2 linked regions of the Methylicorpusculum oleiharenae genome follow. The protein of the gene in region 1 interacts with the protein of each later gene in a pairwise test. Links are inferred from orthologs where the notes say so. Each region holds a gene or a part of one and is shown in the gene's direction. Other genes may lie near its edges.

Region 1 (3,755 bases):
TGTATCTGGATGAGGTGGATAAAATTGCCCGCAGTCCGGAGCAGGCTTTCGGTACGCGTGATGTCTCCGGCGAAGGCGTGCAACAGGCGCTGCTCAGGCTGGTCGAAGGATCTCAGGTTAAAGTGCCCTGCAAAGGGCGACGGAAAGATGCCAGTAACTCCGATTCGGTAATGATTGATACCCGTAACATTTTATTTATAGCAGGCGGGGCATTTCCAGGGCTGGAAAAACATGTAGAAAAACGGTTGGTGCCTGCCAACACAGCGATTGGTTTTCATCTGGATATCAGTCGGTCTAATCAGAAACCGCCACTGGAAGAACTGCTCAATGCGACCGAGCCGGACGATCTGAAACGTTTTGGTTTGATTCCTGAGTTTATCGGTCGGTTTCCGATACTCGCGCCGCTGGAACCTCTGGATATAGATGCGTTAATCCAAATACTGACCGAACCTAAAAATGCACTGGTCAAGCAGTATCAGCATTTGTTTGCCTATGACGGCGTGAATCTTGAGTTTACCACCGAAGCCCTGGTCGAAATTGCTGAAAAAGCGATTGTCAGAAATACCGGTGCGCGGGGGTTGCGAAGTATCATTGAGACAATTTTACGCAAGCCCATGTTCGAGCTACCGACCCGGGACAATGTTGAAGCCTGCATTATTGAGGCGTCAGCCGTTAAGGGTGAAACGACGATCAAATTGATCGAACGCGAAGAACCCTCGCCAATTCAACAGCAAGCTCATTAGTTCAAAAAATCACCCATCAAAATTCGGATGTTGATTGTTTATATCATGGCCTTAGCCGGCGGATATCCAATGTCATTCCGAATGTCCTTTTTTAAAGAGAAAAAACCATGACCACCGAAGAAAAAATCCGCAAGCAACTCGCCGACAATCCGATCATTTTATATATGAAAGGTATTCCTTCCGCTCCACAATGCGGTTTTTCCGGCAAAGCAGTCGGTATTCTTAATGCCAGTGCAATCCCGTTTGCCTTTGTCAACATCTTGGAAGCACCTTTTATTCGCGAAAAATTGCCCAAGTTATCAAAGTGGCCAACTTTTCCTCAATTGTTTGTCAAGGGCGAGTTAGTCGGCGGCTGCGATATTGTTGAAGCGATGGACAGTGATGGCAGCTTGTTGCCCTTGCTAAAAAGTGCGATTGTTGAAGGTCAGCAACAAGCGGTTGATACTCAAGTAATAACGCATGCTGAAGTTGAACAATTGGTTAAAAACGGCTTTCCTGATGCGACCGTCCTGATTGAAGGCGAGGGGTGTAATTTGTCGATTACGGTGATTAGTCAGCAATTTCAGGCCTTACCACTGGTAAAGAAGCAGCAAGGCGTGATGGCTGTGCTGACTGAACCCTTGGCATCCGGTCGATTGCATGCGGTGACATTGAAAACCTATACACCGGAAGAATGGGGGAATTTAGATAAGACGTCTGTTCCGGGATTACTACAAATTCAACTTTAAGGAATAGCACCATGGCGAAAGTAGGTGTGATTTTTGGAACTGATACGGGCTCAACGCGGCGTGTTGCCAAGACGATTGCAAAATGCATAGGCTCTCAAGCCGATAAACCCGTCAATATTCGTAATGCCGGTGTTGAGAACTTGCTTGCTTATGATGTGTTGATTTTGGGCACGCCGACTTATGGCGAAGGCGAATTGCCGGGTAAATCGACGGGTAATCAGACGGAAAGCTGGGAAGAGTTTTTGCCCAGATTGAAAGGCCATTCGTTCGAGGGTAAAAAAGTAGCCTTGTATGGTTTGGGAAACCAAAAATCATACAGCAGCAATTTCGCCAGCGCTTTACGGGATATATACGATGCATTTACTGAATGCGGGGCTGAAATTATCGGTGACGGATGGGAGGCTGCTGGCTACAAATTTAAATTTTCCAAGGCGATAATTGATGATCAATTTGTCGGTCTCGTTTTGGATGAAGAGAATCAAAAAGAACTGACAGAAGAACGCATAGACTTATGGTTGAAAGGGATAGATCAAGCCTGGAGTTGAAGGAAGCAAAAAAGTCAGTAGGTGCGCATTGCTTCGTGCCTGCCAGCTTCATTGCTCTCATAATCAGAATTATCGGCTGAGGTAAGCACAAGAATCGAGTTTTTGTTGATGGAGGCGTTGAATTAGTGTGAAGCTGGTCGTTGGTATCCCAATGGTCGTCTTCCTGTAGTTCGTGTCATAAAAAGTTTACAATCTGAAGTTTCCCAATAATTTCAAAATTATGCCTGGGTTGCAGGAATTATCGATAGGGTATGCGTAAACGGTGGCAAAACAATTTAGTTAAGCATTGATCGCATTGGGTAGAAGCGTTATCCCGGCAGATATAAGGGATTGTTGGGATCCAGGACACAAGGAGACGTGCCAAAGCCTTTGCCATTCATTGTTCTGGGTTCCAGCAAACCCTGCCTGAGCGAAGGGAACTATTTATACAAACACAGTGCCTGAACCAGCCTGAACATCCCTATAAAAACTGGGAAACTTCACGTTTTCAATGAGTTGATGATTAGTAGTTTTATCATACATATTTGGTAAATTCTCAGGATTTGCTTTACTAACAGTCAATCAATTTCTTCAGGACAAATCACCCAGCTCCTGTTCAATTTTCTCTATACTGGGCAAACTGGTTTGCAATTCGGTCGGCAGGGCTTCGACCAATTGGTACTCAGCCACGCCGATCGGCTTGTTGGTATCGCGCAAAGCATATTCGGCCACGACCCGGTTTTGTGTCTTGCACAACAATAGGCCGATAGTTGGCTGGTCGAACTCGGCTTTGAGTTGCGCGTCTACGGCCGTCAGGTAAAAACTCAATTGTCCGGCGTGTTCCGGCTTGAAAGCTCCGGTCTTGAGTTCCACCACCACATAGCAACGCAACTTCAGGTGGTAAAACAACAGGTCGATAAAAAAGTCGTCGCCGCCAACTTCCAGATGGTATTGCCGGCCGACGAAAGCAAAGCCTGCGCCGAGTTCGATCAAAAAACGGGTGATATGCTTAACCAGCGCGTTTTCAATTTCCCGCTCGTCGGCCTCTTGGCCAATGTCGAGAAAATCGAACAAATAAGGGTCTTTCAAGGATTCGCGGGCCAAATCCGAATGCGGCTTTGGCAGATTGGCTTCGAAATTAGTGACCGCGTTGCCTTCCCGTTCCAGCAAACGGGTTTCGATGTGGATATTCAGCACATTGCGCGACCAACCGTATTCAATAGCCCTTTCGGCATAGCGTTTGCGGCTACCCACCTCTTTCAATTTGCTGAGTAGCACCAAGTTGTGTCCCCATGGCAATTGTCCAACAAGCTGTTGGACAATTGCGGCATCAGGCCAGGCTTCGGCAAAAGCCCTCATATACATCAAGTTAGCGCGGGAAAAACCCTTCATATCCGGAAATGTGGTGCGCAAATCGTGAGCCAATCGCTCGATAACCTTGGCACCCCAGCCTTGTTGCGCTTGCCTTTCCAGAATGTCCCGACCGATCTGCCAATACAGCAGAATCAATTCACGGTTGACGGATAAGGCCGCGCGTTGTTGTGCGGAATGAATGCGGGTTTTGAGTTCGGTTAGCCAGTCGGTGTAGCCGGTGGGCGTGTCGATAAGTGACACCGGGTTGATTTGATCGCTCATAGCAACTCCTGAATGATTTGCGCCAAATGGCAATCCTTCTGGTATTGCAAGGCGGCGGCCTGACGAATCGAGCGTTCTTCTATGCCTACATTTGTCCTGGCCCAGATAATCGAATCTTCGAGCAA
Region 2 (3,357 bases), 310 kb from region 1 along the record:
TTTATCGGAGCAAAAAGCGTTGCCGGGATACTGAGCGGCAGGCTGTTAAACGTGCTTTTCATCATGCATTACCCGGCAATATTAGCTGTGTTAAACATATGCCCTATGGCATAATAAACGCCATTTTTGGGGTTGACTAAAAGGCAGGACATAATGGACGAGAACAAGAAAAAAGCGTTGAGTGCCGCATTATTACAAATTGAAAAACAATTTGGTAAAGGCTCTGTCATGCGAATGGGAGATAGTACTGCTTCCCGCGATATTCAAGTCGTCTCCACCGGTTCTTTGACCTTGGATATTGCCTTGGGCTGTGGCGGTTTGCCTCGAGGCCGTATTGTTGAGATTTACGGTCCGGAATCTTCCGGTAAAACAACACTGACATTATCCGTCATTGCCCAAATTCAAAAATTAGGTGGAACCGCTGCTTTCGTCGATGCTGAACATGCGTTGGATCCCAGTTATGCCGAAAAAATTGGTGTGAATGTCGATGATTTGCTGGTTTCGCAACCCGATACCGGCGAGCAGGCCTTAGAAATCACGGATATGTTGGTTCGTTCCGGCGCTGTTGATATCGTGGTCGTTGATTCGGTTGCCGCGCTGACGCCTAAAGCCGAAATAGAGGGCGATATGGGCGATTCGCACATGGGATTGCAGGCGCGCTTAATGTCCCAGGCATTGAGAAAGCTGACCGCCAATATCAAACGATCCAATACACTGGTCATTTTCATCAATCAAATTCGTATGAAAATAGGTGTGATGTTTGGCAACCCTGAAACGACTACAGGCGGCAACGCGCTGAAATTTTATGCGTCAGTGCGCCTGGATATTCGCAGGATAGGCTCGGTCAAAAAAGGCGAGGAAGTTATCGGCAACGAAACCCGTGTAAAAGTCGTCAAAAACAAAGTGGCTCCCCCCTTTAAACAGGCAGAATTTGAAATTCTCTACGGTGAAGGCGTGTCATTTTTCGGAGAACTGGTAGATCTCGGTGTCACCTACGGATTTATCCAAAAAGCCGGTTCCTGGTACAGTTACGGTGATGAAAAGATTGGGCAAGGCAAGGATAATGCTAAACAATATTTTAGGGAACATGCCGATAAAGCCAAGGAAATAGAAGAAAAAATCAGAAACGAAGCCTTTGGTAAAGTCAGTTTGATCGAAAGTGTTGCGGACGATACGCTTACAGAAGAGTAAGTAATACTTGGCTGCAGAAAGTTGAATGGATTCAAAAAAAAGGATTAAAGCGATTTGTTTGCAACTCTTGGCACGTCGTGATCACAGCGTGTTGGAGTTAATCAGAAAGTTGAAATTCAAAGGATTCGAACTTTCATTGATCAATGAAGTGCTTGCGCAATTGCTTGCCGATAACTACCTGAATGAACAACGTTATGCAGAGAGTTTTACTCGGCAGCGCATTTTAAAAGGTTATGGGCCCAAGCGAATTGAGTATGAGTTAAATCAGGCGGGTATTGATGATTTTGACATGGATTCTGTGCTTGATGAAACGGCAGACAGTTGGATGGATGTTTTAGCCAAGGTTTATGAGAAAAAGTTTTCACAAGAGACCGTTATAACCCCTAATGAGTGGGCTAAACGCAGCCGTTTCTTGCAACAACGAGGTTTTACCGGTTCCATGGTCAGCGCCTTGTTTAAAACATTAAACATACGATTTGAATAAGTTCCAAGACTTGTAAACACTATCATGATGAAAAATATGACCAGCGCCGAATTGCGCTCTGCCTTTTTGAGTTTCTTTCAGAATCGCGGACACTCCGTTCAACCTTCCAGTTCTTTGGTTCCCGGTAACGATCCCACACTGCTTTTTACCAATGCCGGTATGGTGCAGTTCAAGGATGTATTTTTAGGACGCGAACACCGTGACTACACCCGTGCCGTCACCAGTCAGCGTTGTGTCCGTGCGGGTGGTAAACATAACGATTTGGAAAATGTCGGCTATACGGCCCGTCACCACACTTTCTTTGAAATGTTGGGTAACTTCAGCTTTGGCGACTACTTCAAAGAAGACGCAATTAAGCTAGCCTGGGAGTTTTTAACCCAAGAGCTGAGCATTCCGGCTTCAAAACTCTGGATAACGGTTTTCGAGGAAGATCCAGAAGCTGAAAAGATCTGGCTGCAAGACATAGGTATCGATCCTGAACGATTTTCCAGGATAGGCGCAAAAGATAATTTCTGGGCGATGGGTGATGTGGGTCCTTGTGGTCCCTGCAGTGAAATATTTTATGATCATGGTGAAGGTATTCCGGGCGGTCCTCCGGGGTCACCTGATGAAGAAGGCGATCGGTATATCGAGATTTGGAATCTCGTATTCATGCAATATGATCGCGATAAATACGGTCAGCTTCACCCTTTGCCTAAACCTTCGGTAGATACCGGAATGGGGTTAGAGCGCATATCGGCAGTGATGCAGCACGTTCACAGTAACTATGAAATTGATTTGTTTCAGCAGTTACTCCAGGCAGCAGCCCGCTTGGCCGGGACCAACGATGTGACTAACAGCTCGTTACGTGTCATAGCCGATCATATCCGCTCGTGCGCATTTCTGGTGACTGACGGAGTGATGCCATCGAATGAAGGGCGGGGTTATGTGCTGCGCCGTATCATAAGACGAGCCATTCGCCATGGTTACCGCCTGGGTATCCGGGATGTTTTCTTTTACAAACTGGTCGCACCGTTGGCTGATGTGATGGGCGATGCCTACCCGGAACTGGTTCATGCTCGAGAACAAGTTGAGCGCGTTCTAAAAAAAGAAGAAGAGCGTTTTGCTGAAACGCTTGAGCAAGGCATGAAAATTCTTGAAGCCTGCGTTGCCAAGTTAGAGGGAGCTACGATACCCGGCGAAGTGGTTTTTCAACTTTACGATACCTACGGTTTTCCTGTTGATTTGACCGCTGATTTTGCGCGAGAGAATCATTTAACCGTTGATCATGCCGGGTTTGAAACCGAAATGGCGGCCCAACGTGACAGGGCAAGAGCCGCCAGCAATTTTGGTACGGATTATAAAAACGCAATCGCTATCGAAGGGGCTACCGAGTTTACCGGTTATCATCTCCTTGAAGATCAGGCGAAAATCGTCGGATTGTTCAAGTCAGGACAAGCAGTTGAGTCTCTTAATGAAGGAGAAGAGGGTATTGTGGTGCTTGATAAAACGCCTTTTTACGGAGAGTCGGGAGGGCAGGCGGGTGATTGCGGATTGCTGGAAGTTAATGCTTCAGTTTTTCGCGTTGATGCGACCCAAAAGCAGGCTGGCGATCAGTTTCTTCATAGAGGCATCGTCATAGCCGGTAGCTTGAGTTTAAATCAAACCTGCCTTGCTAAAGTCGATATGAATAATCGCAAGGC

The links. Proteins that work in one complex are often made in the same cells at the same time.
Region 2: the proteins of GO003_RS19925 (region 1) and GO003_RS21350 interact in binary tests that used the Escherichia coli proteins (3 or more experiments, as listed by UniProt). The link is inferred for Methylicorpusculum oleiharenae from one-to-one orthologs.

Annotation. Positions count from the first base shown.
Region 1 is NZ_WUTY02000001.1:4,481,861-4,485,615, reverse strand. Bases 320-3,249 are described here. They hold GO003_RS19925 (flavodoxin), read left to right. Parts: upstream 320-1,482; coding sequence 1,483-2,016; downstream 2,017-3,249. Other genes in these bases: GO003_RS19920 (PDDEXK nuclease domain-containing protein), read right to left, coding at 2,587-3,249; grxD (Grx4 family monothiol glutaredoxin), read left to right, coding at 851-1,471; clpX (ATP-dependent Clp protease ATP-binding subunit ClpX), read left to right, coding at 320-743. Also shown: more of clpX, read left to right, coding at 1-319; more of GO003_RS19920, read right to left, coding at 3,250-3,630; GO003_RS19915 (HNH endonuclease family protein), read right to left, coding at 3,627-3,755. UniProt on the Escherichia coli protein: Low-potential electron donor to a number of redox enzymes. Involved in the reactivation of inactive cob(II)alamin in methionine synthase.
Region 2 is NZ_WUTY02000001.1:4,788,195-4,791,551, reverse strand. Bases 1-2,945 are described here. They hold GO003_RS21350 (regulatory protein RecX), read left to right. Parts: upstream 1-1,216; coding sequence 1,217-1,675; downstream 1,676-2,945. Other genes in these bases: alaS (alanine--tRNA ligase), read left to right, coding at 1,703-2,945; recA (recombinase RecA), read left to right, coding at 154-1,191; GO003_RS21360 (DUF2959 domain-containing protein), read left to right, coding at 1-34. Also shown: more of alaS, read left to right, coding at 2,946-3,357. UniProt on the Escherichia coli protein: Modulates RecA activity through direct physical interaction. Can inhibit both RecA recombinase and coprotease activities. May have a regulatory role during the SOS response. Inhibits DNA strand exchange in vitro.